Regions from separate parts of the Weizmannia sp. FSL K6-3076 genome, predicted to be linked through region 1. Evidence: predicted binding sites of a transcription regulator. Region 1 holds the regulator's gene; each other region holds the start of a gene.
The links. Region 1 encodes Rex, which represses fermentation and respiration genes when NADH is low (regulators of the CRP and FNR family bind a similar motif). Its sites were predicted from a motif close to TTGTGAAATATTTCACAA; they were not measured.
Positions count from the first base shown of each region.

Region 2: the regulator Rex is predicted to act here: its motif matches at 2,764-2,781, upstream of adhE (bifunctional acetaldehyde-CoA/alcohol dehydrogenase).
Region 3: the regulator Rex is predicted to act here: its motif matches at 4,229-4,246, upstream of pflB (formate C-acetyltransferase).
Region 4: the regulator Rex is predicted to act here: its motif matches at 2,591-2,608, upstream of qoxA (cytochrome aa3 quinol oxidase subunit II).

Region 1 covers NZ_JBBOWU010000001.1:3,236,661-3,244,057, reverse strand. The annotation lists gene NSS95_RS15335 (ABC-F family ATP-binding cassette domain-containing protein) at 1-1,248, opposite strand, end outside; gene NSS95_RS15330 (ISLre2-like element ISBco6 family transposase) at 1,461-2,876, shown strand; gene NSS95_RS15325 (redox-sensing transcriptional repressor Rex) at 3,394-4,077, shown strand; gene tatC (twin-arginine translocase subunit TatC) at 4,228-4,992, shown strand; gene NSS95_RS15315 (YdiK family protein) at 5,029-5,226, opposite strand; gene NSS95_RS15310 (CPBP family intramembrane glutamic endopeptidase) at 5,223-5,951, opposite strand; gene groES (co-chaperone GroES) at 6,320-6,604, shown strand; gene groL (chaperonin GroEL) at 6,658-7,397, shown strand, end outside.
Region 2 covers NZ_JBBOWU010000001.1:676,295-683,691, forward strand. The annotation lists gene panF (sodium/pantothenate symporter) at 1-858, shown strand, start outside; tRNA gene NSS95_RS03030 (tRNA-Lys) at 1,081-1,153, shown strand; gene NSS95_RS03035 (magnesium transporter CorA family protein) at 1,491-2,432, shown strand; gene adhE (bifunctional acetaldehyde-CoA/alcohol dehydrogenase) at 2,846-5,458, shown strand; gene NSS95_RS03045 (DEAD/DEAH box helicase) at 6,211-7,341, shown strand.
Region 3 covers NZ_JBBOWU010000001.1:2,515,637-2,523,033, reverse strand. The annotation lists gene NSS95_RS12100 (DUF6241 domain-containing protein) at 1-69, shown strand, start outside; gene NSS95_RS12095 (NADPH-dependent FMN reductase) at 88-645, shown strand; gene pflA (pyruvate formate-lyase-activating protein) at 906-1,643, opposite strand; gene pflB (formate C-acetyltransferase) at 1,733-3,997, opposite strand; gene NSS95_RS12080 (iron-containing alcohol dehydrogenase) at 4,376-5,536, shown strand; gene NSS95_RS12075 (formate/nitrite transporter family protein) at 5,896-6,732, shown strand; gene NSS95_RS12070 (amino acid ABC transporter ATP-binding protein) at 6,795-7,397, opposite strand, start outside.
Region 4 covers NZ_JBBOWU010000001.1:622,373-629,769, reverse strand. The annotation lists gene NSS95_RS02850 (hypothetical protein) at 178-420, shown strand; gene NSS95_RS02845 (hypothetical protein) at 465-680, opposite strand; gene NSS95_RS02840 (LCP family glycopolymer transferase) at 902-1,813, shown strand; gene NSS95_RS02835 (HAD family hydrolase) at 1,867-2,526, opposite strand; gene qoxA (cytochrome aa3 quinol oxidase subunit II) at 2,872-3,798, shown strand; gene qoxB (cytochrome aa3 quinol oxidase subunit I) at 3,823-5,772, shown strand; gene qoxC (cytochrome aa3 quinol oxidase subunit III) at 5,769-6,377, shown strand; gene qoxD (cytochrome aa3 quinol oxidase subunit IV) at 6,377-6,661, shown strand; gene NSS95_RS02810 (SDR family NAD(P)-dependent oxidoreductase) at 6,839-7,397, opposite strand, start outside.

The sequences.
Region 1 (7,397 bases):
CCATAATTCCCGGAGGACCGTTTTATTGGAAGATAAGTCGGCCAGTTCTTGATCGTAATAGCCGGTCATAACGTTGGAGCCATATTCGATCGTGCCGGATATCAGCGGGATTCTCCGGATAATCGATTTCAAAAGCGTTGACTTGCCGATGCCGTTCGGGCCGACAAGGGCAACACTGTCTTGTTTTTTGACTGAAAGATGGATGTTTTTGGCAACCGGCTCCCCGTCGTAGCCGATGGCAGCATCCCGGACATGAAGGACTTCGTTCCCGCTTTGTTTGGCAATTTCAAACGAAAACCGGGCAGATTTTTCATCGCCAAGCGGCTTGTCCATCAATTCCATTTTTTCCAGTTGTTTCCTCCTACTTTGCGCCCGCTTTGTCGTGGTGGCACGGGCAATGTTTTTTTGGATGAATGCCTGCAATTTCGCAACTTCTTCCTGCTGCTTTTCATATTGTTTGACCTCTCGCTCGTACTGGGCGGCCTTTTGTTCCAGATACCGGCTGTAGTTGCCGTGGTATTTTTTAATGGAATGCCTTGAAATTTCGTAGACCTGGTTGACGACTTTATCCAGAAAATAACGGTCATGGGACACGATCAGAATGGCGCCTTCATAGCCTTGTAAATATTGCTCCAGCCAGGTGAGCGTTTCGATATCGAGATGGTTTGTCGGCTCATCCAAAATGAGGATGTCCGGCTTTGTGAGCAGCAATTTCGCCAATGCAAGGCGTGTTTTTTGCCCGCCGCTTAATGTCCGGATCGGGGTGTTGTAGTCGTACTGGTCAAAACGGAAGCCATGCAGAACGGACCGGATATCCGCTTCGATCTGATATCCGCCTTCATCTTTAAAACGTGTCTGCAAAGTATCATAAGCATGCAGCACTTTTTCATACTCCGCCGGGCGGTTATAAATCTTAGGGTCGGCCATTTTTTGTTCGTATTCGCGAAGCTGTTTTTCCATATCCAGCAAATTTTTAAAAACCGACATCATTTCGTCCCAAATGGACAGATCCGATTCGAGTCCGGTATTTTGGGCGAGATAACCGATTTCGACACCATTCGGCATAATGATGGAACCTTCATCATAAGAAAGCTGGCCGGCGATGATTTTCAGGAGGGTCGATTTGCCGGCCCCGTTTCTCCCGACCAAGGCAATCCGGTCTTTTGTTTGAATTTCTAATTTTATATCCGATAAAATAAGTTCAGCGCCATAATATTTTGTGACTTGTTGAACTTGCAGCAACATCATCTTTATGTTCACCTCTATACCATTGTAAGTGTACAGGAAGGCGAACTGCAACTCAACCGGCGTGATCGGAATTTGTCAAAAAACTTTTCACATAAATTCGTAGTATGTGTAAAATTTTACTCGAAGGGGCAAATGAGTGGAAAAAAATGGGAAGACGCTCTATCATCTAATTGTACACTTCAAGATGAACATCTAGAGAGAGAGGTCTTCCCATGGATATTATATCAATAATTGCTGGATTATTAAAGGATACAAAGAGTCTTATCGAATTTGAAGAACAGCTTAAACTTCTGATGCAGAAGGCTTTTACACAATGGGTTGGGGAAATATTTGAAGAGTTAGATAAAACAATTAAACAGGAGAAGTTAGAGGAGGGCTGGGTGTACTGCCGGAGTGATAACAGAAACATTCAGTTTCTATTTGGAAGTGTGACCTTTAAACGCTCATTAATGCATGACAAGAGAGGAAATTCCCATTATCCTCTGGATGAATGGTTAGGGCTGGTACCACACCAACGATACAGCCCGTTAGTGGAATTAAAGGTGGCAGAGTTGGCAAGTGAGAACACCTATCGGGAAGTAGCTGATATTTTAAAAGAGTGGACAGCAGTGAGTCTTAGTCACACAACTGTAGGGAACATGGTAAAACACGTAGGGAAAACTCAGGCGGAAGCCGATAAGGCACTTGTAGAAGAGCTAGAAATAGCTGTTTCCCTGCCTGAGGGGAAGAAGGTAGACTACCTGTTTTCTGAAGCAGATGGTGTATTCGTTCGGGGACTAAAAAAGAAACAGAGTATGGAAGTCCACCACGCCATTCTCTATGAGGGATGGGAAACCAATGGTAAAAGGGTCTCCCTGCGTCAGCCCACAGTCATCATGACAACGGAAGCCATCCAGACATTTTGGGATGAAGTCCAAGCCACAGCTGCCAACACCTACTCCCTCGAAAAAACGCATGTCATTACAAACAGTGATGGAGGTGCGGGATACACAGCTGAACGGTTTCAAACAGCTTTCTCACAGTCGGAATTTCCGGTGCTCAACCAGCTGGATACCTACCACGTTGCACAAGCCATCATAAGGACATTTGGGGGCGGAAAGAGCGAGATCAAGGAGCAAATTAGAAAAGCGATTAGAACGCATGACCTGGACCAATTCACGTTATATTTGGATACGCACGAAAGCACCTTGACGGATAAAAAGGCTCTCAAGAAAATCAAGGAATTCCGTTCGTATATCTTGAAAAACTGGGACCGCATTTTTGACTGGAGAGACAGGGTGAAAAACGTGCCGGAAGGTGCGAGAGGCCTAGGAGCGATGGAATCGAATCAAAGGCATATCTCCTTCAGGATGAAAAAAAGGGGCATGCATTGGAGTGAACTTGGCGCAGAAGCCATGGTGAAAATCAAACAAGGCATACTCAATGGGACATTGAGAGAAGCCTATCTGAAACACCGTTCAAGAAGCGAGAGAAAGCAACGGAACTTGAAACAATCCATCAGGATGTCTCAACTACTCAAGCAGCCTGTACGCCCGTCAGTGGGCGTAAAGCACGGATCAGTTGCCCTGCATTCAAGCAGTTCATCGGCAATGGGACATTTAAGCAAAATATTAGAGCTTTCGTTTTAAGCCTGGCTCAGTGGGGACTGATCGTTGAGGCGCGCGAAATTTACGAGACTCCTGCGGGAAAAGCGAGCCAGGAGAGACCCCGCAGCGAGGTACGAGCGAGGAGGCTCGCCGGCCGCCCGCGGAAAGCGAGTGAATTTCGCGCGCCTCAACATCCCCGTTATCCATCTTTATACGGAAATATTACATCTTTTCCGAAAATTACACCGAGCAAGTAAAGCACGGTAGCCGAAAGTGTACAAAAAGAGTGTCTTGGAATACCCGATATTTAAACCTTGTCGAGAAAAACTTGACACATACAATTCGTAAAAACCCATGAAAAAAATGCTTACTTGTGATATATTTAACATAGTTGGAGAGAGAAAAAGACGCATGCAGGCATTTTTTTAAAACATATTTTTTCTTTGCTCAGATAGGAGTAATATTATAATGAAGAATGGCAGCGCTGCCATTCTGGAATGGACGCACGATTGGAACCAACAGCACAAAAAACTTAAGCTTTCAACTTGGGGGATTTCACATGAAGGATGAATCAGTAAAAATACCGCAAGCCACTGCAAAACGGCTTCCATTATATTACCGGTACCTGAGAAATTTATATACACTTGGCAAGCAAAGGGTATCCTCGGCGGAACTGAGTGAAGCGGTGAAAGTCGACTCCGCTACGATACGCAGGGATTTTTCCTACTTCGGGGCACTTGGAAAAAAAGGTTATGGTTATAATGTAAAATATTTATTGTCTTTTTTCGGCAAGACGCTGAACCAGGATGAGATCACAGATGTAGCGCTGGTTGGCGTTGGGAACCTCGGTACAGCCCTTTTGAATTACAATTTTTCGAAGAATAACAGCGCACGGATTGTGATGGCATTTGACAATGACCCCGGGAAGGTGGGGAGCCATGTTGGCAATGTGCCTGTTTACAGCATGGACGAATTAAGAGAACGGCTTTGCGCGGAAGATGTGACGGTTGTGATTTTGACGGTCCCCGCTTCCAGTGCCCAGGCAGTGACAGACGAGCTTGCCAGTACAAATGTAAAAGGCGTTTTAAACTTTACACCTGCCCGGCTGAACGTGCCGCCGGATATCCGCGTCCATCATATTGACCTGGCCGTGGAACTACAGGCACTGATCTATTTTTTAAAACATTATTCAAATGATGAAGAAAATTTGAAAGAAACAAAAGAGCCGGTTGCGAAGCCATAGCCAAAAAGCTTTTTTTCCGTTATCATAGTGGGTACAGGGGGTGGCCCGATTGAAAACGGAATGCAGGCGCAAATGGCAATGGCCGGATTTGGCTGTGGCGTGCAAAGGGAAAAGGGCGGATTCAACGCCGGCACTTAAAGGGGAACGGCGATGAATACGAAAAAAATGCCGGTTACCGGACACATCCAGGAATTGAGAAAGCGGTTAATTACCGTTCTCATTTTCTTTCTGTTTGCCCTGGTTGTTGGCTTTTTTACCGCAAAACCTGTTATACGTTATTTGCAGCATGCCAAAAATGCCGGCATGTTCACGATGAATGCCTTCAGGGTAACCGATCCTATTAAGGTTTTTATGGAAGTTTCGGTTGTGATCGCATGCCTATTGACCCTGCCGGTGATTTTGTACCAGCTTTGGGCGTTTATAAGCCCGGGGCTGTATGAGAAAGAAAAGAAACTGACATTAAGTTACATTCCTGTTTCCATCTTGCTTTTTATAGCCGGCGTTTCTTTTTCCTATTTCGTGCTTTGTCCGCTGATGGTGAAGTTTATGATGGGCTTGTCAAATGAAATGGGCATTCGTGCGGTGATCGGGATCCGGGAGTATATTCAGTTTCTGCTAGAGATCACGCTTCCGTTTGGCTTTGTGTTCCAAATGCCGGTCGTGGTCCTGTTTCTGACCCGGCTTGGCATCATTACGCCGAGACTGTTGAAAAAGGTAAGAAAATATGCGTATCTTGCTTTGATTGCAGCTGCCGGCATCATCACCCCGCCGGACGTGTTTTCGCAGCTGATTACCTTTGTTCCACTCGTTTTGCTGTATGAAGCAAGCACACTGATTTCGAAAATGGCGTACCGCAATGCCAAAAAAGCGGCAAAAGAAATGCCAATGGATGAACAGACGATTGCTTCTGAATAAGAAAGCCGTTTTCCGGACGGAGCCGGAAAACGGCTTTTATTTTTTCACTGAGTTTTTCAGCTTGAAATGGAGAAAGATCAGCCTGATGCCGGAACCCAGATCCAATGTTGCAATCAACAGCAGTAAATAAGAAAAAAAGCCCCAGCCGCCCACTTGTACCTGCTGAATGGCAAAATAAGTGAACAAAGCCCCGAGCAGGCAGTTTACAATCCCTGAAAAAAGTGGTCTCATCATAGAAGTCCTCCAATTGAGCTGTAAATTTCATGTACGGATGTCTGCAGAACGGACGGGTGCAAAAGCAGCCTCACGACCACAATCGTGTTCATGGAAACATGCGCAAACATGGAAACGGTGATCCGGTTTGTTTTCTCGTATAAATAAGCGAGCGTCAGCCCTAAAAGGGAATATAAAAACAAGTGGCTCGGTTCGGTATGCGCGAGTCCGAAAATAACCGAGCTGACAATACCGGATAAAAGGAATGAAAAGCGCCTGCGCAGCGTGCCGAAAATGATTTTCCGAAAAACGATTTCCTCGAGAATCGGCCCTGCGATCGAGCTGATGAGGATGACGAGCGGAAATCTTTCAATCAGCGCCATGATTTGCTGCGTATTGTTGGAGGCAGCCGGGGCACCGAATAATGATTCAATGATCGCGGCTGCAGTCTGGGCAAAGAAACAAAGAAAGACGCCGCCTATTGCCCATATGGCGGATGGCGCGGCCGGAAGCGGTTCAGTCCGGTCTGTTTCTTTCTTTGCGGCTTTTCTTAAAAAGTACAGGACGATGATCAGCCCGATGATAAAGCTGATGACGGTCCAAAGCGGGGGCGTCAATGTCCGCATGCTGTCTGCCGGTTCGTGGAAAACGTTCACCCCGGCATAGTAGAGCAACGGATACCCGACGGCGCCGGACAGCAGCATAAGGATGTACGTCACGAGAATATACACATACTCTTTTTTCACGCGTTCTTTTCCTTTCTTGCCAGTTCAAAGTTTAAAGGATCGCAAATTCGTCCAATATGTTCATTGTACTATTGAACCGGGCGGGGTTCAAATGCCGTGCGCAGAGCCAGCCTTTTCAGTTGCATATCCGGATGGTGATCAAGCATACTTATAAAAGGGCAAGCGGCTGAAATGGAGGCGCGCAACCGGCATCCTTTGACGGGGCTCTTTAAAGGATGCAGGGCCCGAAAAAAATAAAAAAAGTTGGATGAGAGACTTGCAAAAAAGCAAGGAATTATTTATTATAATAAATGTGTTAGCACTCAACTTATGCGAGTGCTAATAATGGACAAAATTTTACATAATACGAATTAAGGAGGTTGTTTCACGTGTTAAAACCACTGGGTGATCGCGTTGTCATTGAATTAGTTGAATCGGAAGAAAAAACAGCAAGCGGTATTGTCCTGCCTGACACGGCAAAAGAAAAGCCACAGGAAGGCAAAGTTGTGGCTGTCGGTTCCGGGCGTACCCTTGATAACGGTGAACGTGTTGCCATCGATGTAGCAGTAGGCGACCGCATCATCTTCTCGAAATATGCCGGCACTGAAGTGAAATATGACGGAAAAGAATACTTAATCCTTCGTGAAAGCGATATTCTGGCGGTTGTGGAATAAGCCTGGCTTGTTGAAACATAGAAATAACGATATGACATGAGGAGGTTTTATAAATGGCAAAAGAAATTAAATTCGGCGAAGAAGCCCGCCGCGGTATGCTTCGTGGTGTGGATAAACTGGCAGATGCTGTAAAAGTGACATTGGGCCCGAAAGGACGTAACGTCGTTCTGGAAAAGAAATTCGGTTCTCCGCTGATCACAAATGACGGTGTCACGATCGCAAAAGAAATTGAACTCGAAGACGCGTTTGAAAACATGGGTGCCAAACTTGTCTCCGAAGTGGCCAGCAAAACGAACGATGTAGCTGGTGACGGTACAACCACTGCAACTGTTCTGGCACAGGCAATGATCCGTGAAGGCCTGAAAAACGTAACAGCAGGTGCAAACCCGGTTGGCATCCGCAAAGGGATTGAAAAAGCAGTTGCGGCTGCTGTCGAAGAATTAAAAGCCATTTCGAAACCAATCGAAGGCAAAGCTTCCATCGCCCAAGTTGCTGCAATTTCCTCTGCTGACGAAGAAGTCGGCGAATTGATCGCTGAAGCAATGGAACGCGTGGGCAACGATGGCGTTATTACCATTGAAGAATCAAAAGGCTTCTCAACGGAATTGGACGTTGTGGAAGGAATGCAGTTCGACCGTGGCTATGCATCGCCTTACATGGTAACGGATTCCGACAAAATGGAAGCTGTTCTGGATAACCCTTACATCTTAATTACAGACAAGAAGATTTCCAATATCCAGGAAATCCTGCCTGTTCTGGAACAAGTTGTCCAACAAGGCAAACCGTTGTTGCT
Region 2 (7,397 bases), 2.6 Mb from region 1:
TTACTGGTGGCAACCATTAAAGCGGGCGGCGGGATGGAACCGATTATGCACAAACTTGCTGCAGAGGACCCGGATCTGATTACGCCGTTCGGACACGGGCACAGCCTGAGCCCTGCCTATGTGTCGTCGTTTTGGATTTTGGTCGGGATTGGTGTCGTCGGCCTGCCGCAAATTACGGTCCGTGCGATGTCCTACAAAGATTCCCGGGCGATGCACAGGGCGATCATCATCGGTACCATTGTCATTGGGTTTATTATGTTCGGCATGCATTTTATTGGCGTGATGGCACGTGCTGTCATACCGGGTGTGAAAGTGCCCGATACGGTAATGCCGCTATTAACGATGAAAGTGCTGCCGCCTGTGCCGGCCGGTATCGTGCTTGCTGCTCCGATGGCCGCAATTATGTCTACCGTTGATGCGCTCCTCATTCTCGTCGGTTCCGCGCTTGTCAAAGACCTTTATTTGAATTATGTGAAACCGAACGCATCCGAAAAACAGATGAAAGCGGCAAGTTTCAGCGTGACCGCAGCGATTGCCGTCATTGTCGTGCTGTTGTCGCTCAGCCCGCCGAAATTGATCATATGGCTCAACTTGTTTTCCTTTGGCGGCCTGGAATCCGTTTTTATATGGCCGGTGATTTTCGGCTTGTACTGGAATAAAGGAAACAAGTACGGCGCGGTTTGTTCTATGATACTCGGCATGGGCTCGTACATTCTGCTGGACCGCTTGCATCCAAACCCGTTCGGATTGCATACAGTGGTGCTGCCGGTCCTTATTTCCTGCGCCGGGTTTATCGCGGCGAGCCTTCTCTTCGGGCGCAAGAGAGCTGCCATTCGGGCTGAACGCGATGGGGCATAAAGTAAAAGTACCGGTTCAATTGACACGCGTCATTGCGACTTATTGGGGCCGAGTAAACAGGCGCCTCAAATTGAAATTTTTAGCTAAAAATGTGCGATGTCCGGAAAAAGCTGCAAAATAAGAATCAATCGGGCCGGGACGAATCATCCTCTCGGCCCAGATCTAAAAAATTTTTCGTTGCATCTTTCCCGGATTTGTGATAATATAATGATTGTCATCTGCGGGACATTAGCTCAGTTGGAAGAGCAGCTGACTCTTAATCAGCGGGTCGTGGGTTCGAGCCCCTCATGTCCCATCACGAAGCAATATGATGCACAATTGTGCCATTATATTGCTTTTTTATTTTTATAGAAGTTTTTTTCGCGGATAATCCGGCTAAAAAATAACAAGCGGACATATTCAGGCATACTATATTGTGGTATAATATAATGGTTGCAGGTTTCGCAGCTATTTATGAATCGAAGAAAAAAGGAGATGATAACTGATGGATTCTGACGCGCATCCGAGGTCGTGCATGAAACATAAGCAAGAGGAAGTCTTCATACTGGCCTCGACCAATCCTACAGGTTATCAGTCTCTGGAAGAGTAAAGTATGCTTGAGCTTCCTCAAAAGAGAAGAGGAGGTGGCCTGCATGTTAAATATGTATTTAACGGACGAAAACGGCAAACTGAAGGAAACAGAAACTTTGTCAAAAGGATGCTGGGTGAACCTGGTGAACCCGACAGAGGAAGAAATCAACCAGGTTGTCCAGCAAACGAATATACCGGCCGATTTTATTAAAGACCCGCTGGATGTCGATGAACGCTCCCGTATTGAAAAAGAAGACGATGATATTTTAATCATTGTCGGCCTTCCCGTTAAGGTAAAGGACGATGTGGACTCCGCGCTGTATGATACGATTCCGCTCGGGATTATCGTCACGCCTTTTTATTTCATCACGGTCTGCCTGCAGGATAATCCGATTATCGGAAAGTTTATCCACAGACGGGTGCGCGGGTTTTACACCTACATGAAAACCAGATTTACCCTTCAAATTCTATATGAAGTTGCAAGTTATTATTTAAACTATTTAAAATATATCGACCGCAGATCAAGCCTGATCGAACGCGAATTGCACGAATCGATGCGAAACGAGGAACTGTTCGAACTGTTGAGCCTTGAAAAAACGCTCGTGTATTTCACTACCTCATTAAAAGCCAATAAAATCGTCATGGAAAAAATGACACGGCAGCATTTTCTAAAAGTATATGAAGATGACATGGACTTACTGGATGACGTCATGATTGAAGTCAAACAGGCAATCGAAATGTGTGAAGTGCACAGCAATATTTTAAGCGGCATGATGGATGCCTATGCTTCTGTCATTTCCAATAACGTGAACGGCGTGATGAAATTTTTGACGACGGTCACGATTATCCTTTCCCTGCCAACGATGGTATCCAGCTTTTTCGGAATGAATCTTCACGGCCTGCCATGGCAATCAAGCCCCCATGGGTTTTGGCTGGCGTTTTTGGCCTCTCTGGTTCTTTCCAGTGTTACAGCCCTTATTTTTTGGAAAAAAAGATATTTCTAACACACCTGGGAGATGGATTTGCATAAAATTCATCTCCTTTTCCGTTTCTGCCTTGTGAATGTGCAGGTTTCACAAGCGAGAAGCGGTTTTTTTACGGCAATTTCTATACGTAATTTTGCATAAATATTCAAATATAAAATGTAAGCACTTACAATGTAAAAAGGCGGAAAAAACTTATTTTAATTGAATCATGGCTGGAAAGCAATATTTTAAAGAAAAAAGTTTATAAATGATTTATTCATTTGTCACCAATCTGACACAGCCATAGCATGTGAAATCGCCTATAATAAAGCCATAAAGAAAAGAAACAAATGTAAAACGGCAGAAAATCATGTGAAATACTTCACAAATTATATTTTTTAGTCTATCATGTGAAATTATTCACAAAAACATTTAGAATGGGGGCCACGAACATGGCAATCGATGAAAAAGTTGTTGGCAAATCTGCGCAAATCACGGAAATGGTCGATTCCCTCGTCGCAAAAGGGCAAAAAGCACTGCGTGAATTTATGGAACTGGATCAGGCACAAGTGGACAATATCGTAAAACAAATGGCACTTGCCGGGTTGGAACAGCATATGGTGCTCGCCAAAATGGCCGTGGAAGAAACAGGGCGCGGCGTATATGAAGATAAAATGACAAAAAACTTGTTTGCAACAGAATACATCTATCACAACATTAAATATAACAAAACAGTCGGCATCATTGACGAAAACAATAATGAAGGGATTGTTAAATTTGCGGAACCGGTCGGCGTGATTGCCGGGGTCACTCCTGTAACGAACCCGACATCAACCACGATGTTTAAAGCATTAATTGCCATTAAAACACGCAACCCAATTATTTTCGCATTCCATCCGTCCGCGCAAAAATGCAGCAGCCATGCCGCAAAAGTCATGCTTGACGCTGCTGTGAAAGCCGGCGCGCCGGAAAACTGCATCCAATGGATCGAAAAACCGGCCATTGAAGCGACACAGCAATTGATGAACCATGCGGGTATTTCACTGATTCTTGCCACGGGCGGTTCCGGCATGGTAAAGTCCGCCTATTCGAGCGGGAAACCTGCGCTTGGCGTCGGGCCGGGAAACGTCCCTTGCTATATTGAAAAATCTGCTGATATCAAACGCGCCGTCAATGACCTGATTTTGTCCAAAACGTTTGACAACGGCATGATCTGTGCGTCGGAACAGGCTGTCATCATCGACAAAGAAATTTATGACAATGTGAAAAACGAATTGATTGCAAATCACTGCTACTTCCTGAATGAAGCGGAGAAGAAAAAGGTTGAGAAAACCGTCATCAATGAAAAGACGCAATCCGTCAACAGCGCCATTGTCGGCAAACCGGCCTATGAAATTGCGAAAATGGCAGGCGTGGACGTTCCGGAAGATACCAAAATTTTAATCGCTGAACTTACAGGTGTCGGCCCGGACTACCCGCTTTCCAGAGAAAAATTAAGCCCGGTTTTGGCCTGTTACAAAGCCAACAGCACAAAACAAGGTTTCGAATTTGCAGAAGCCATGCTCGAATTCGGCGGGCTTGGCCACTCGGCTGTGATCCATTCGACAAACGATGAAGTCATTGAACAATACGGCTTAAAAATGAAAGCCGGCCGGATCATTGTCAACTCCCCGTCTTCGCAAGGGGCAATCGGCGACATTTACAATGCCTATATGCCTTCTTTGACACTCGGCTGCGGCACGTTCGGCGGCAACTCGGTGTCCACAAACGTCGGTGTCATCAATCTTTACAATGTAAAAACAATGGCGAAACGGAGAGTCAATATGCAATGGTTTAAAATTCCACCGCGCGTGTATTTTGAAAAGAACTCGGTCCAATACCTGGAAAAAATGCCGGATATCTCAAGTGCCTTTATTGTCACCGATCCGGATATGGTCAGGCTTGGATTCGTTGAGAAAGTACTGTATTACTTGCGGAAACGCCCGGACTATGTGCACTGTGAAATTTTCTCAGAAGTCGAACCGGATCCGTCTATTGAAACGGTTCGGAAAGGTGCCGCAGCTATGGCAAGCTTCCAGCCGGATGTCATTATCGCGCTTGGCGGCGGGTCGGCGATGGATGCTGCAAAAGGCATGTGGCTGTTCTATGAGCATCCGGAAGTTGATTTCAACGAATTGAAGCAAAAATTTATGGACATCCGGAAACGGGTTGCCAAATTCCCGAAACTGGGTGAAAAAGCGCAGCTGGTCTGCATTCCGACCACATCGGGCACCGGTTCTGAAGTGACTTCTTTCGCCGTCATTTCGGATAAAAAGAACAACACAAAATATCCGCTCGCAGACTATGAACTGACACCGGATGTTGCGATCATTGACCCGCAGTTTGTTATGACCGTTCCGAAATCCGTAACAGCCGATACCGGGATGGACGTTTTGACCCATGCGATTGAAGCCTATGTATCCAACATGGCCAACGACTATACGGACGGTCTGGCAATTAAGGCCATCCAGCTTGTTCACGAATACTTGCCGAAAGCATACGCAAATGGCAATGATGCACTGGCACGCGAAAAAATGCACAATGCATCGACTTTGGCAGGGATGGCGTTCTCGAATGCATTCCTTGGCATCAACCATTCACTTGCCCATAAAATCGGCGCTGAATTCCATATTCCGCACGGCCGGGCTAACGCGATTCTGTTGCCGCATGTCATCCGCTATAACGCGCAAAAGCCGAAAAAATTTGCGGCATTCCCGAAATACGAACATTTTATTGCGGATCAACGCTACGCGGAAATCGCGCGCGTACTTGGTCTTCCGGCAAGCACGACAGAAGAAGGTGTCGAAAGCCTTTGCCAGGAAATCATCCGGATGTGCAAACTGTTCAATATTCCGCTTAGCCTAAAAGCAGCCGGCGTGAACCGGGCGGACTTTGAAAAACGGGTTGCCATTATTGCAGACCGCGCATTTGAAGACCAATGCACACCTGCAAACCCTAAATTGCCGCTTGTCAGCGAATTGGAAGACATTTTACGCAAAGCTTTTGAAGGCGTTGAAGCAAAATAATGGCTTTCATTTTGGAAGAGGCGCACTTTACGTGAAGGGAACCGAAGAGGTTTTGGCGAAAACGCTCATGTAGCCCGTGTCTATGAAAAAGAAGCAATTTAAAAATTGTTGATCCGTTAACATAGAGCCCGTCTAAGTGAAGGAAATAGCCAGAATTTTGGCGATCACTTCACTTAGACGGGTTTTTAAGGTAAGGAACGAGGATCTACGTTAAGATAGGGATGATTTCTGGCGGTCTTCCTTAACGTAGAATGGCTCTACGTTAAGAAAGGGGCGATTTTTTTCGATCTTCCTTAATATAGAGCGGGTCTACGTTAAGAAAGCATGACTTTTTTTCGGTCTTCCTTAACGTAGAATGGGTCTACGTTAAGAAAGGGGCGATTTTTTTCGATCTTCCTTAATATAGAGCGGGTCTACGTTAAGATAGGGACGATTTTAGGCGATCTTCCTTAACGTAGAATGGCTCTAAGTTAAGAAAGGGGCGATTTTTTTCGATCTTCCTTAATATAGAGCGGGTCTACGTTAAGAAAGCATGACTTTTTTTCGGTCTTCCTTAACATAGAACACCTCTACGTTAAGATAGGGACGATTTTTGGCGGTCTTCCTTAACATAGAACGCCTCTACGTTAAGATAGGGGCGATATTAAGCGATCTTCCTTAACATAGAACGGGTCTACGTTAGATAACTTTTCTTTTCCATACGGGATAGTGTATGATAAAAGAACTGGAAAAGGAAGGTTAGGGAAAAAACAATGGAACCTACATTCATTCATCATTTACAGCCTTTTTTACAACAGGCATGGAAAAATTCAACGTTTGAACATCCTGCTTCTGTACAGGAAAAAGTGATTCCTGCTGTGCTGGACGGCCGGGATGTGATTGCTGCAGCACCGACAGGATCGGGAAAAACACTCGCCTACCTGCTGCCTGTGCTCGACCGGATGGACCCCGGAAAACAAACGGTTCAAGCTGTCATTCTGGCGCCTTCTAAAGAACTGGTCATGCAAATCCAAGAGGAAGCCGGAAAATGGTCACAGGGAAGCGGAATCCGGAGCATCCCGCTGATCGGCGGCGCGAATGTGAAACGGCAAATTGAAAAACTGAAAAAACACCCGCACCTTGTTATCGGGACGCCTGGACGCATCCTTGAATTGATCCACCAGAAAAAACTGAAAATGCATGAAGTGAAAATGATGGTGCTCGATGAAGGGGACCAGCTGCTCGGAAAGGAATACAGCCGCACGGTCGGACAAATTGTAAAATCCGCCATGCGTGACTGCCAGCTCCTTTTGTTTTCAGCCACTTTGCCTGATGCTGCAGCCCATAAGGCTATGGAACAGATGAAAGAACCCCTGTTGATTCGCATTGCAAAAGAGGAGGCGCGGAGCCCGGTTGAACATATTTATATCGTAAGCAGCGATCCGCGCGACAAAATCGAGCAGTTGCGAAAGATAGCCCGAATGGGGGTCCGGGGACTCGTGTTTTTTAATAATAAATGGGATGTTTCGGTTGCAGTGGAAAAACTCCGGTTCAAAGGGCTGGCCATCGCCGAATTGCATGGCGATATGCGCAAGGAAGAAAGAGAAAAAAGTATCCGGTTGTTCCAAAACGGCGATGTCCCGCTCCTTTTGGCAACGGATGTCGCTGCCCGCGGCCTGGACATTCCGGCGATTACGCATGTGATTCAATTTGATTTGCCGGAAGATGGTTCCGCATATGTCCACCGTTCGGGACGGACAGGCCGGCTCGGTTCAAACCCCGGCACAGTTGTCTCTCTTGTCACGCCGAAAGAAGAAACGGTGTTGAAAAAATATGCAAAAGCGCAGCATGTGGAATTGAGGCGAAAAGACATAAAGCGCGGTGAGCTGGTAGATCCCGAATAGGCAAATCAGTTTTTTTGAATGCGAAAAATTTGTCCGGAGGATGGCTTCATTCCCTG
Region 3 (7,397 bases), 720 kb from region 1:
ATCGGAAAAGCGGAGCGGCGGCTGACGCCTTCTGAAGAAGCGGCATATATTAAGGAAAATTTCAAATGACATCAGGAAGTGGAAACGGTGAAAATTTTAGGTATATCCGGCTCGCTTACCGGTGAGAAGACCTCCATTGGTGTATATGAGGTGCTTATGGCAATTAAAGCGGAAGATCCGGAAGCGGAAACTGAACTGCTCGATTTAAAAGATTATGAAGTGGAGTTTGCAAGAGGGTTTCCACTTTCTTATTACAATGATGATACGATTGCGGCCGTTAATAAAATGCTTGAAGCGGATATCCTTGTTTTTGGCTCGCCAATTTACCAGGCGTCCATTACAGGCGCTTTGAAAAATTTGCTCGACCATTTGCACCGCGATGCTTTTCAGTCCAAAGTATGCGGCATTGTGATGAACGGCGGCTCGGACAAACATTTTCTTGTTGCTGAATACCAGCTGAAACCGGTGTTAACCTTTTTAAAGGCCACCTGTGCGGTCCGCAATGTTTTTATCCACAATGATGATTTTAATGAGGACAATGAAATCATCAATGCCGATATCCAGGCACGCATCCGAAAGCTTGCGCATGAACTGTTGCAATTGAGAAAAGCTTTCTCCGGAGGCAATCCTGGAAATTTGGGATGATGTACTTTTGCCTAGTGCCGTGGCCGTTGCGCATGGGCGATAGTGGATCATCAGCGAAGCTTAGGTAGACGTGCTCTAGGCGAAGGAAGGCGACCATTTTGCCGTTTATCTTGCCGTATGACGCGTTACCAGCAAAAGGATAAAAAACCCCGGGGCAATTTTTCAGGGGAGAGGAGCTCTAAGTTTTTCCGCTTTCTTAACATTGTATCGTTCTTTTAGGCGGAATAAAAAAGTGCCGGCGGACAGCCGGCGCTTTTTCTTTACTGCAATTCCCTTTTTAAAATCTGTTCCGCATGTGCAACTTGTTCTTTTGTCGGCGGTTCGACACCTTTGAGGGGATAGTCGATGCCGAGCGCCTCGTATTTGTAGACGCCTAACTTATGGTACGGAAGGATTTCGATTTTTTCGACGTTTGGCAGCGAATGGATAAAATCAGATGTTTTTTGCAAATCTTCTTCTGAATCGACGCCGGGAACGAGCACATGGCGGATCCAGACCGGAATATGCTTGTCAGCGAGATACCGGGCGAAATCGAGAATATGCTCATTTGACATGCCGGTCAGCCATTTATGCTTTTCCGGGTCAATATGCTTGATGTCCAATAATACAAGATTTGTATATTTCATCAATTCATCCAGTTTTTCCATAAACCGGGAACTGCGCGAGAAACATCCGCCCGCTGTGTCAATGGCAGTATGGACGCCAATTTCTTTGCACGCTTTAAACAATTCGATCAGAAAATCGAGGTGCAAAAGCGGTTCACCGCCGCTCACTGTAATGCCACCGCCGGAAGCTTCAATAAAAGGCAGGTAATCGCGCACATCGCTCATAATCTCTTCGACGCTCATTTCATTGCCTTCATTGATTTTCCATGTATCTGGGTTGTGGCAGAATTTGCAGCGCAGCGGGCAGCCTTGCGTAAATACGACATAGCGGATGCCGGGCCCGTCGACTGTGCCAAACGATTCAGTGGAATGAATGCGCGTTGTCATGTTCATCTCAATCAAATCCTTCTATATAGATTCCCCATAAGTTAAGTGTTTAATAGGGGGGAGGGGGCACGCAGGTGCATGCCGCCCGAATCAGTTTACATCATTTCATGGAACGTGCGGTTAATGACTTCAAGTTGTTGTTCCCTTGTCAATTTAATGAAGTTTACCGCATATCCCGATACACGGATCGTCAATTGCGGATATTTTTCCGGATGATCCATCGCATCCAGCAATGTTTCGCGATGCAGGACGTTGACGTTTAAGTGGTGCGCTTTTTTCGCCATATAGCCGTCCAGCATGCCGTCCAGGTTGGAGACCTGTGTTTCTTCTTCGTGTCCGAGCGCTTCCGGGACAATCGAGAAAGTGTTGGAAATGCCGTCAAGCGAATATTTATAAGGCAGTTTCGCAACAGATGTCAACGATGCGACTGCGCCGTGCGAATCGCGGCCGTGCATCGGGTTTGCGCCAGGGGCGAACGGTTCGCCTGCTTTCCGGCCGTCCGGTGTGCTTCCTGTTTTCTTGCCGTATACAACGTTCGATGTAATTGTCAGGATCGAAGAAGTATGGACAGCGTTCCGGTAAGTCGGATATTTTTGCAGTTTTTGCATAAACGACTTGACGAGATTGACGGCAATTTGGTCGACGCGGTCATCGTTGTTGCCGTATTTCGGATAATCGCCTTCGACTTCATAGTCAACGGCAAGGCCATCTTCGTCACGGATGACTTTTACTTTCGCATATTTGATGGCGCTTAGAGAGTCGGCCGCAACAGACAAGCCGGCAACGCCGCAAGCCATCGTGCGCAGTACATTGCGGTCATGCAATGCCATTTCAAGCCGTTCGTAGCTGTATTTGTCATGCATATAATGAATGATGTTCAAAGCATTGATATAAACGCCTGCAAGCCAGTCTAGCATCCGATCGTATTTTTCCATGACTTCATCGTAATCGAGATATTCCGATGTGATCGGCTGGAACGGAGGTGCGACTTGCATTTTATACCGTTCATCAACGCCGCCGTTAATCGCATACAGCAAAGCTTTTGCCAGGTTGGCGCGGGCGCCGAAGAATTGCATTTGTTTGCCGATCCGCATCGCCGATACACAGCAGGCAATGCCATAATCATCGCCGTATTCTTCACGCATTAAGTCATCGTTTTCATATTGGATGGCGCTTGTCTTGATCGACATTTTCGCGCAATATTGTTTCCATTTATCCGGCAGTTTCGTCGACCAGAGCACGGTCAGGTTCGGTTCCGGCGCAGGGCCGAGATTATCAAGCGTGTTCAGGAAGCGGAACGAGTTTTTCGTAACGAGTGTACGGCCGTCCAAAGCCATGCCGCCGATCGATTCTGTTACCCATGTCGGGTCGCCGCTGAACAGTTCATTATAGTCTTCCGTCCGTGCAAATTTGACGAGGCGGAGTTTCATGACAAAGTGGTCGACGAGTTCTTGTGCTTCCCGTTCAGTCAGGACGCCGTTTTTCAAATCTCTTTCAATATAAATGTCAAGGAAAGTGGATGTGCGCCCAAGACTCATGGCCGCGCCATTTTGTTCTTTAATGGCAGCCAGATACGCGAAATACAGCCATTGGAAAGCTTCGTGTGCGTTTGAAGCCGGTTCGGAAATATCGAATCCGTAGCTTTGTGCCATTTGTTTCAATTCTTGCAATGCACGAATTTGTTCCGAATGTTCTTCACGTTCACGGATGACTTCTTCTGTCATCAAGCCGCAGCCGATTAAATCGAGATCTTTTTTCTTTTGCTCAATTAAATAATCTACACCGTAAAGGGCAACGCGCCGGTAGTCGCCGATAATGCGGCCGCGGCCGTAAGCATCCGGAAGGCCTGTTACAATGCCGGCATGCCGTGCAGCTTTGATTTCCGGTGTGTAGGCATCGAATACACCTTGGTTATGGGTTTTCCGCCATTCTGTAAAAATATGTTTGATTTCCGGATCAATTTCATAGCCGTAAGATTTTAAGGCACTTTCTGCCATCCGGATTCCGCCAAACGGCATCATCGAACGTTTGAACGGTTTATCGGTTTGGAAACCGACAATTTTTTCAAGTTCTTTGTTTAAATAGCCCGGGCCATGCGATGTAATGGTAGATACAATTTTCGTATCCATATCCAGGACGCCGCCTTTTTCGCGTTCCTGTTTCGACAGTTCCATGACCTGATCCCATAATTTTAAAGTGGCTTCAGTCGGGCCGGCAAGAAAGCTTTCATCGCCTTCGTAAGGGGTTACATTTTTCAGAATAAAGTCCCTTACATCGATTTCTTTTTGCCAGTTTCCTCCTTTGAAGCCTTCCCATTGTTTTTTGGAGAGCGTTGCTTTTGTCAGTAATTGTTCAGTCATTTTAAATGGCCTCCTTTAAGCCTATTAATGAGCTGCCTTCAGAATTGGATGTTTGTTTGTTAAATAGTGAACATTTCTTATTACGCTTTCATTTTAGCATGGTCGATTTTAAAAAGATAGTGATAGCGTTCACATTTTGGGGCCAAAAAAAGCAGTTGTCAAAGAATGTTCAAAACATTTGGCCGTAGATATATAATAGAAAAATGCGATGAAAGCGTGTTATAACACAAATTGATCAGTTTTTCACATGATTATTTTTCTTGGGGAGAGTTTGTGATTTGGTAACATGCTCAATATTTCACAAAATTGGCACAGCCAGATGAAAGCGTTTGCGTTATATTTTTCATGTAAGCAGTTACATAAAAGGAGTGGGGAAAGATGTTAACAGGATTACGTACTGATTTTCAAATGCCTTCCGTAAACTTGTTTGGACAGGGGACGGCAGAAGAAATTGGAAACAGGCTGAAAAATCTTGGGTGTCGCAGACCGCTGATTGTAACCGATGAAGGGCTCCACCAACTGGGGTATTCCGAAAAAATTGCAGCCTATATAAAAGAAGCCGGCCTGGAAGTGGCGATCTATCCGAAGGCTGAACCAAATCCGACAGACAAAAATGTGGAAGACGGGTTAAAAACCTATCATGAAGAAAATTGCGATTCAATCGTTTCACTTGGCGGCGGGAGCGCGCATGACTGTGCAAAAGGGATCGGGCTCGTTGCGGCCAATGGGGGCAAAATCCATGATTATGAAGGGCTGGACCGTTCTGAAAAACCAATGGTGCCGCTCGTTGCAATTAATACAACAGCCGGGACTGCCAGCGAAATGACAAAATTTACGATTATTACCGATACGAGTCGGAAAGTGAAAATGGCGATTGTAGATAAACATGTGACACCGGTTTTGTCCATTAATGATCCATTATTAATGGTCGGGATGCCGCCGTCTTTAACTGCGGCAACGGGGCTTGACGCTTTGACCCATGCAGTGGAAGCGTATGTTTCAACTGCGGCCACACCGGTAACAGATGCATGCGCCATTAAAGCGATCCAAATTATTCCGCAATATTTGCCAAAGGCTGTTGCAAACGGCAATGATATGGAAGCGCGTGAACAAATGGTATATGCGCAGTATTTGGCAGGCATGGCGTTTAATAATGCATCTTTGGGCTATGTCCACGCGATTGCGCACCAGTTCGGCGGTTTCTATAACTTGCCGCACGGCGTTTGCAATGCGATTTTGCTCCCGCATGTGTGCCGTTTCAATCTGATTGCGCGGAAAGAAAGATTTGCAGAAATTGCCGTTGCACTGGGTGAGAAGACGGATGGCCTGAGCGTCGACGAAGCGGCGGAAAAAGCCATTACAGCAATAGAAAGGTTGGCAGCACAGCTGAACATTCCGAAAGGCTTTAAAGAACTCGGGGCTAAAGAAGAAGATATCGAAATCCTCGCCCAGCATGCGATGCAGGACGCGTGCGCAGCCACAAACCCGCGCAAACCAACACAAAAAGAAGTGGAAGCGATTATAAAAGCAGCGATGTAAGGAAGAAGACGGAGGAGGTGTGAACAGCATCTCCTCCTTTTTATTCACCCAAATCCGTAATTTATTTTCCTAATCCTGAGATTTATTCACCCCAACGTGGGGATCTGTAAATTTATTTTTTTATACTAAAGATTTACACTTCATCTTACTATTTATCTTCCCATACCTCAAATGTATTATTCCAATCTCGCTTTCTCGGAATTTTCATATCCTTGCTGGTTTACCTTTTCTCGTGTAATCGTTTCATAAACGTTCAAAATATATACAAACACAAACAGGGAAAAAGGGGATATGATAGAAAGGCAGTTGTTTGTGATATGATTCACAATTAAACATTTTTCATGTTGGAGATGGTGTTTATGTACGAGGCCGTTGAATCTGTTGTTCAAATGGCATTAAATAAGAAAAAATATCTGGAAGAATCCTTGCTTCGTTATGTGACAAAAGCAGCGTTGGCAAGTATGTTCATCGGTTTTGCCATTATAATATGTTACCGTCTTGCTGAGCCGTTTTTTGATGCGAAGTCTCCGGTTACTTCCTTTATGGCTTCAATATTTTTTGGCGCAGCGCTTGTGCTTATTATGTTTGGCGGCGGCGAGCTTTTTACCGGCAATACGATGATGATGACAATGAGCACGGTAAAAAAAGCGACAACTTGGAAAGATGCGCTCACAAACTGGGTGGCAACGTATGCCGGAAATTTGATCGGTGCGGCGATTTTCGCGCTGTTTATCCATTACAGCGGACTCTATGCGGATTCGGATAACAGCCAGTTTTTAATGTCGGTTGTTGGTGGGAAAATTAGCCTGACGACGGCCCAAATGTTTTTCCGTTCGATTCTTTGTAACTGGCTTGTTTGTTTAGGGTTCTGGGTTCCGATAAACGTAAAGGGAGACGGGGCTAAAATCGCTTCGATGATGCTGCTCGTGTTTGGCTTCGTCATTTCAGGCTACGAACACAGCATTGCCAATATGGTGCTGTTCTCGCTGGCACTTGCCGCACCACACCCGGATACCATTACACTCGTGGGCATTTTGCACAACCTTGGTGTGGTAACGCTCGGCAATATGATTGGCGGCGGCGTCTTTGTCGGTGCCATGTACGCCTTCTTAACATCAAAGAAAAAAGAAAAAGTGCCGGTTGCTGTTGTTGACACACACACCGTATCCCCTTTTTCGGCTGAAAAAATCAAGTAATATAAAACGAGCTGCCTGATAGAGGGCAGCTCGTTTTATATCGAAAAACCTGATCCGTTTCATTAGCTTTGAATCAGCTGCAGGAATTGCTTGGTCCGTGCGTTTTTTGGATGATGGAATACTTCTTCCGGTTTGCCTTGCTCCAGGATGACACCGCCATCCATGAAAATCACCTTGTCTGCAACTTCGCGGGCAAACCGCATTTCGTGTGTGACAACGGCCATTGTCATCCCTTCTTCAGCAAGCTCCTTCATCACATTCAGCACGCCGCTCACAAGTTCCGGGTCCAGTGCGGATGTCGGTTCGTCAAACAGCATTACTTCCGGCTCCATCGCAAGCGCCCGCGCAATCCCGGCGCGCTGCTGCTGACCGCCGGAAAGGCTTGCCGGATACGCATCTTTTTTATCAAGCAGGCCTACCTTTTCCAGCAGTATTTCAGCTTTTTTTACTGCATCCTGGCGGTTTTTCCTTTTTACAATGATGGGCCCCTCAATCACATTTTCGAGAACCGTTTTATGCGGGAAAAGATTGTACTGTTGGAAAACCATGCCGGATTTTTGCCGCAAAGCCGCGCGTTCTTTTTTACCGGGATGTTGGGAAAAGTCAACGGATACATCACCGATCTGTACTCTGCCTTGATTTGGAACTTCAAGAGCATTCATGCA
Region 4 (7,397 bases), 2.6 Mb from region 1:
AAACAAAAAAACCGTTGGGAAAATCATTTTTTCCCGGCGGTTTTTCTCATTTTCCGGATGTTTTTCTGAAGGGCTGCCCCGAAAAGGCTGGCGGGAGCCCCCTTTTTTGACGGAAATGGTAAAAAGAATGCAGCACTTATTGTATAATGGGTTTAAGAATATGCCGGGGGTGGGCCAATGGATGACTTTATCGGATTGATTTCAGTCATTTTAATTTTTTCTGTGCCGATTGTCGCAATTGTAACGAATTTTTTTAAGTCGCGTGAAAAAATAAAGGTGCAAATATTGGAGAAAGAACTGGAGCTCGAAAAGCTGAAAAACGAAAACTTCCTGCTGGAAACAGAAAAAATGAGGCTGGAATTGCAAAAAATGGAGCTGGACGGGCCCAAGGATGAGTGGGTAATAAGCCGGGACCGGTAAATGTAAAACAGCTAAAAGAGCGGCTGCTCATTTGCCGCTCTATTTCACCTGCTGCTGGCCGCCGGAAAGCTGTGCCGGAAGATGCTGGGCACGGCCATCCCTTTCTCCACTGTGGCCGTCTGGACTGTCTTTGAGCTTGCGTCTGCACGGTCTGCCTTGCTTTTTACATAGAAAAGCGGCCCTCCCCCGATGGCCGCAACAATCAAAACGGCTGCAATATCCACTTCTTCATCATTATGTTCTCCTTTTTTGTTTTCCAATTTTAACAGGAACCATCTGTTCTGCTTTCCGGCTTCATTATGGGGCGCAAACTTAAATTTTTCTTAATGCTTTCTTTTCAAAATGCGGATGATTGTAAAGCGGCAGCACAGTCATGCCTGATACAACCGGGATATGATGGGAATCGACAAAAAAGGATATTCAAGCGTAGCGAATCATGCTATAATAAACAATTATATGACGAAAAAAGAGAGGGCCATCGATGAAGAAAAAAATCCTGATGTCTTTTTTAAGCCTAATTGGGATCTTGGTCATCGCCTGTGGCGGTTATGCCTACTATGTTTATCACTCGGCAAAAGCTGCGGCTAATAAAATGCATGAATCGTTGGCAGGCACTTCAAATGAAAGCATCTCAAGCCAGAACGGGCAGCCGATTTCCGTTTTGCTGCTTGGTGTGGATGAACGTGCAAATGACAGCGGCCGTTCCGATGCCATCATTGTGATGACCATTAATCCGAAAAAAGGCACGACACAGCTGGTCAGCATCCCGCGGGATACAAGGACGCTGATCGCCGGACGCGGCACATATGACAAAATCAATGCTGCGTATGCATATGGCGGAACCAGTATGGCACTGCAGACCGTTGAGGACTTTACCGGTATCCAAATGGATTATTATGTGAAAATCAACATGCAGGCCCTGAAAAAACTGGTCAATGCGGTTGGCGGCATTACCGTCAACAACACAATTGACTGGCATGACGAAGGGTACTATAAAAAAGGGTACCATTACAAAAAAGGGGAAATTCATCTGAACGGAGCCCAGGCGCTCGGCTATGTCAGAATGCGCCATCTTGATCCGGAAGGCGATTTTGGCCGCAATAAACGACAGCGGAAAGTGATCGAGGCGCTGATCCGGAAAGCAACCAGCATTTCTTCTGTGGCAAAATACAGCAGTATCCTTGATACGCTTGGCGACAATGTCAAAACAAATATGACGTTTAATGACATGCTTACGATTGAGAAAAATTACCGGAATGCCGCCAAAAACATTACCCAGTATGAAGTAAAAGGCACCGATGCCAACTTTGACGGGATCTATTATTTGGCGGTGTCAGATGCTGAAAAAGAAAAAGTCACGCAAATGCTGGAAGAAAATCTGTCTGGTGACTAAGGAATAGTGGAAACAAACAACCCGCTTCCGGCATGCAGAAGCGGGTTGTTCTGTCAACGGCTTTCAATAAACCGGATTACTTCTTCAAGCGGCGTTTCTGCCATTGACCCGAGGCGGTGGTCAATCTCGCCGAACTTGAGGTCTTTTGTTACCCGGTTCGGGACGACTACGCATGCCATACCGGCGCGTTTTGCCGCAAGCGACCCGTTTGGCGAATCTTCGAAGACGAGGCATTGTTCCGGTTCCACGCCGAGACAGCCGGCCGCTTTCAAATACAAAGCTGGGTCCGGTTTGACTTTTTCAACGTCATCGGAAGATTTGATGCAGTCAAAATAAGCGAGCAGGCCAAGCTGGCGCAAATAGCGGTGCAGCCATTTCCTGTCAGAGCTTGAAGCCAGTCCGACTTTAAGCCCGAGGTTCTTGGCCGACTTTAAATAATCTTCCACGCCTTCGCGGGCCGCGCCTTTTTCGAGCCGTTTTAAAAACATTTCCTCCAGCTCATGGTCCAGTTTTTCTGTATCAAGCGGCTTTTTGATCTGCTCTTCAAGATATTTAAACGGCTTAAAACCCGAATGCGTGCCTATCCCCTTTCCCCATAGTTCAAGCGGCATCTCGCAATCGTAGCCGCGGAAAATTTCACAAAGCGCTTCATAATGTTCCGATTCCGTATCCATAATCAGCCCGTCGAAATCAAAAATCACAGCTTTTATCATCCGTAAAACCCCTTTCTGTTTCCCTTAACATTATACGTTAAAAACACTTTTCCTCCCAGAATGGTTTTGAAATCTTTTCCAAAATATTAAATACCGTATTCCTTCACAAAGTTGTAAATTATTTCTGGATAATGGCAGTATTTGACAAATCTATGAAAAATATATGAACTTTTTATGAAATTTTTATGAAACATGGCGGAATAAGGGTAAAAGACAATACATCTAAATTTTTTTATTGTAAAATAGGTTAGCACCATAATAAAGGTGAAAAAATAAAAGTACCACCTTTTTTTCATTTGCTTTTATTTGTACACTATTTTACCAAACCGGAAGGAGAGAAAAAATGTGTTGAGGAAACTACCTTGGAAACTGGTGCTGCTTTTGTCCCTCACATCGCTCTTTTTGCTCGGCGGATGTGACACCAAATTTGCAGTGCTCGACCCACAAGGTCCAATGGCGCGGGAACAATATCATTTGATTGTTTACTCATCCATCTTAATGGCCTTTGTATTCGTCGTTGTCCTTGGGTTGTATCTTTATATGGTGATAAAATACAGGGCGTCGCGTCTGCCGGCTGATTATAAACCGCCGCAAATCCACGGCCATAAAGTGCTGGAAACGGTGTGGACCATTATCCCGGTGCTGATTATTATCGCCATTGCCATTCCAACCGTTAAAGCAAACTATTCGGTTGAAGAAACGCCAAAATCCATGAAAAGCGAAAAACCTTTAACGATTTATGTCACGTCATCGGAATGGAAATGGATTTTCAGTTATCCGGAACAGGGCATTGAAACCGTTAACTATGTAAACATCCCGGCTGGGCGGCCAATCAATTTCGAATTGACATCATCCGGTACGATGGCATCTTTCTGGATCCCTGAACTTGGCGGACAGAAATATACGATGCCGAACATGACGATGAGGCTGATTCTGGCTGCAGACCACCCTGGCGAATATACAGGAAGAAACGCAAACTTCAACGGGGAAGGCTTTGCAAAGATGGACTTCGATGTGTTGGCCCAAACACCGAAAGATTTTAATGCGTGGGTGAAGGAAGTCAAAAGCAGAGCGCCTCAAATGAAAAAATCGGATTATGAAAAACTGATTAAAAAAGAAGGCCTCGTAGGAAGACAGACTTACACGGGAACCCATTTAAAATGGGATAAACCGGATGAACAAAAAAGCTATTATGAAGAATCGGAAAAAGGTGAGAAACAAAATCACCATCACCACCACGATATGTCCGGTATGGATATGGGCGGAAAATAATCATTGGAATAGGAGGAAAACAGTGTGAAACTTAGTGATTTTTTCGTCACCGGTGAACCGGCCATATATGCCGCCGAAGTTGGCATGGCACTTGGCGCGGCCGCTGTGATCTTTTCTCTAACCTATTTCAAGAAATGGAAATGGTTATGGAAAGAATGGCTGACAACCGTTGACCATAAAAAAATCGGGATTATGTACATTATCGTTGCGGTTTTAATGTTATTCCGCGGCGGTGTCGATGCTTTAATGATGAGAACACAGCTTGCACTGCCGAACCAACATCTGCTTGATGCAAACCATTACGACGGGATCTTTACGACCCACGGGGTTGTCATGATCTTATTTATGGCGATGCCGTTTTTGTTCGGCCTGATTAACGTTGCTGTTCCGCTCCAAATCGGGGCGCGCGATGTTGCCTTCCCGCTTTTGAACGCATTCAGCTTCTGGGCAATGGTTGCAGGGATGTGCCTCTTTAATATTTCATTTATTATCGGGGGTTCCCCTACTGCCGGCTGGACGAACTACTTCCCGCTTGCAGGCACGGAATTTACAAAAGGTGTCGGAAACAACTATTATGCAATGGGCCTGCAGCTTTCCGGGATCGGGACACTGGCAACAGCCGTGAACTTCATTGTCACGATTCTGAAAATGAGGGCGCCGGGCATGACATTAATGAAAATGCCGATGTTCGTATGGTCTACTTTGATTACTTTTATCATCGTGCTTTTTGCTTTCCCTGTTTTGACAGTGGCTTTGGCAGAAGTAACGTTTGACCGTACTTTCGGCGCACACTTCTTTACCATGGGTTCAGGCGGCAGCCCGATGTTATGGGCAAACTTGTTCTGGATCTGGGGCCACCCGGAAGTGTACATTGTGTTGCTGCCATCTCTTGGGATTTACGCGGACATTATCGCTACATTCTCGGGTAAACGATTGTTTGGATATGCCTCCATGGTCGTTGCGATGGCTGGTATCGCATTCTTCAGTTATTTCACATGGGTTCACCACTTCTTTACAATGGGGAACACAGCAGTCGTAAACTCGTTCTTCTCGATCTCAACGATGATTATCGCGATACCAACGGGTGTCAAATTATTTAACGAAATCTTTACATTGCATAAAGGGAAAATTAGAACAACAACGCCTATGCTTTGGTCGCTTGCCTTTATCCCGACATTTTTGATCGGCGGGGTTACGGGTGTTATGCTTTCCATGGCAGCAGCAGACTATCAATATCACAATTCATATTTCCTGATTGCCCACTTCCACTATACATTGATTCCGGCAGTCGCCTATGCATGTTTCGCAGGGCTCCACTACTGGTATCCGAAAATGTTCGGCTATATGCTGAATGAAAAACTGGGCAAAATTACGTTCTGGTTGTGGATGGTCGGCTTTAACCTTTGCTTCCTGCCGCAATTCTTTGTCGGCCTCGACGGAATGGCGCGCCGGATGTACACTTATGAAGCAGGACTTGGCTGGACAGGTTGGAACTTCGCCTCTACAGTAGGTGCCTATATCATGGGGATTGGGTTCCTCGTCCTGGCTTGGAACATTGTTTACAGCATTAAACATGGCGTTCGCGACACGACCGGTGATCCTTGGGATGGCCGCACATTAGATTGGGCAACCCCTACACCGGTTCCGGAATATAACTTTGCGAAACAGCCGGTTGTCTCTACACTTGATGCGTTCGCAGAATACAAAGAAAACGGCACACCGATTTACCGGGATGAAGAGTACAAACCGATCCATATGCCAAATAACTCGGCAATGCCATTTTTCTCCGCTGTATCGATGGGCCTTGCAGGTTTCGGCCTTGTCTGGTCCTGGTGGTGGCTCGCCATTCTCGGCGGTTTGATGATGCTCGGCTGCCTTGCGTGGAGATCGTTTGACCCGGATAAAGGGCACTATATCAGTGTAGAAGAAATCATTCGCACAGAAAATACAAGAGCAGGAGGTGTAAAACGATGAGCGACGAACATTTGGATACATCATTGCCCCTCGAATACCAGCGCAATCAGGACCGTTTAACCATTTTCGGTTTCTGGGTTTTCCTGGCGGCTGAAATCACTTTGTTTGCAACGCTGTTTGCAACGTATTTTACACTCCAGCACCAAACAGCAGGCGGGCCTGTTCAGCAGGACATCTTTGAGCTCAAAGGTGTCCTGATTGAAACCTTTGTCCTTTTGACAAGCAGTTTTACATGCGGAATTGCCGTCTTCAATATGCGCAACCGGAATAAAGGCGCGATGCTCGGCTGGTTTATCGTTACCCTTCTTCTCGGTTTAACTTTCGTCGGCTTTGAAATCAATGAATTTGTCACGTACGTTCATGATGGGGCAACACTGCCGACAAGCGCATTCCTTTCCGCATTCTATGTATTGCTCGGAACGCACGGATGCCACGTTTCCCTCGGGATTTTATGGGGAATATCGATTATTATACAACTGATCCGCCGCGGTTTAACGCCGATGACGGCACGCAAATTTTTCGTTGTAAGTATTTACTGGCACTTCCTTGATGTCGTCTGGATCTTTATCTTCACTTTCGTTTATTTAGGAGGGTTGATGAAATAATGGAGCATCATTCAAAATATCCGATCGGCCATGTCATCGGTTTTCTGCTTTCAATCGTATTGACCCTTGTGGCACTGTATGTTGCTTTGTATACCAACCTTTCTAAAACGGCGATCATCTGGACAATCGGATTGTTTGCCTTCCTCCAGGCTGGCGTGCAATTATTTATGTTCATGCACGTCAAAGAAGGCGAAAACGGAAAGATCAATGTCAGCAATATGATCTACAGCATCATCATTGCGATCGTCGTTGTTTACGGAACCATCTGGGTTATGCACTTTTAACCAAAAAAACCTGCATCCTTTTAGCGGATGCAGGTTTTTTTATGGCTTGTCCGGACAGACGCATTTGCAAATACGGCCAAATCGGCGATTCTTCCCGAGGGCCGGTTTATGGCTTGAACGCATCAACCGGTATCAACCCGGACCGGATGGATGCCTTTTGGCGCTGGTTATGCCCACTTATTGCGCTGTATAACCGCCGTCCATGAGCAGGGCAATACCGGTTACAAATTCATTTTCGCACAGGAACACGATGGCATGGGCGATTTCATCCGCACGCCCGAGCCGGCCGATCGGATGCCTTGCGACCAGGCCGTCATAAAAGTCACCGAGTGCTTCCTTATTCACCATGCCGGTTTCAACATACCCCGGGTTCACCGCATTCACGCGAATGCCTTTTGATGCATATTCAAGGGCCAGCGACTTTGTCATCAGGTTGACGGCACCCTTGCTTGCATTGTAGGCAAAAGCGCCCGGTTCGCCGACGTACCCTAAAATAGAGGATGTATTGACAATGCAGCCCCCGCCTGTTTTCAACATTTCACGGATGGCATATTTTGAACCGAAAAATACACCGTTTTGATTGACAGAAATGACCTTTTGATAGTCTTCAAAGGTCAATTCATGGGTTGTGGCCATGACGCCGATGCCGGCATTATTCACCATAATATCCACTCTGCCGTACCGGTTGACGGTTTCTGCGACAAGACCGGCGACGGACTGTTCATCAGATGCATCG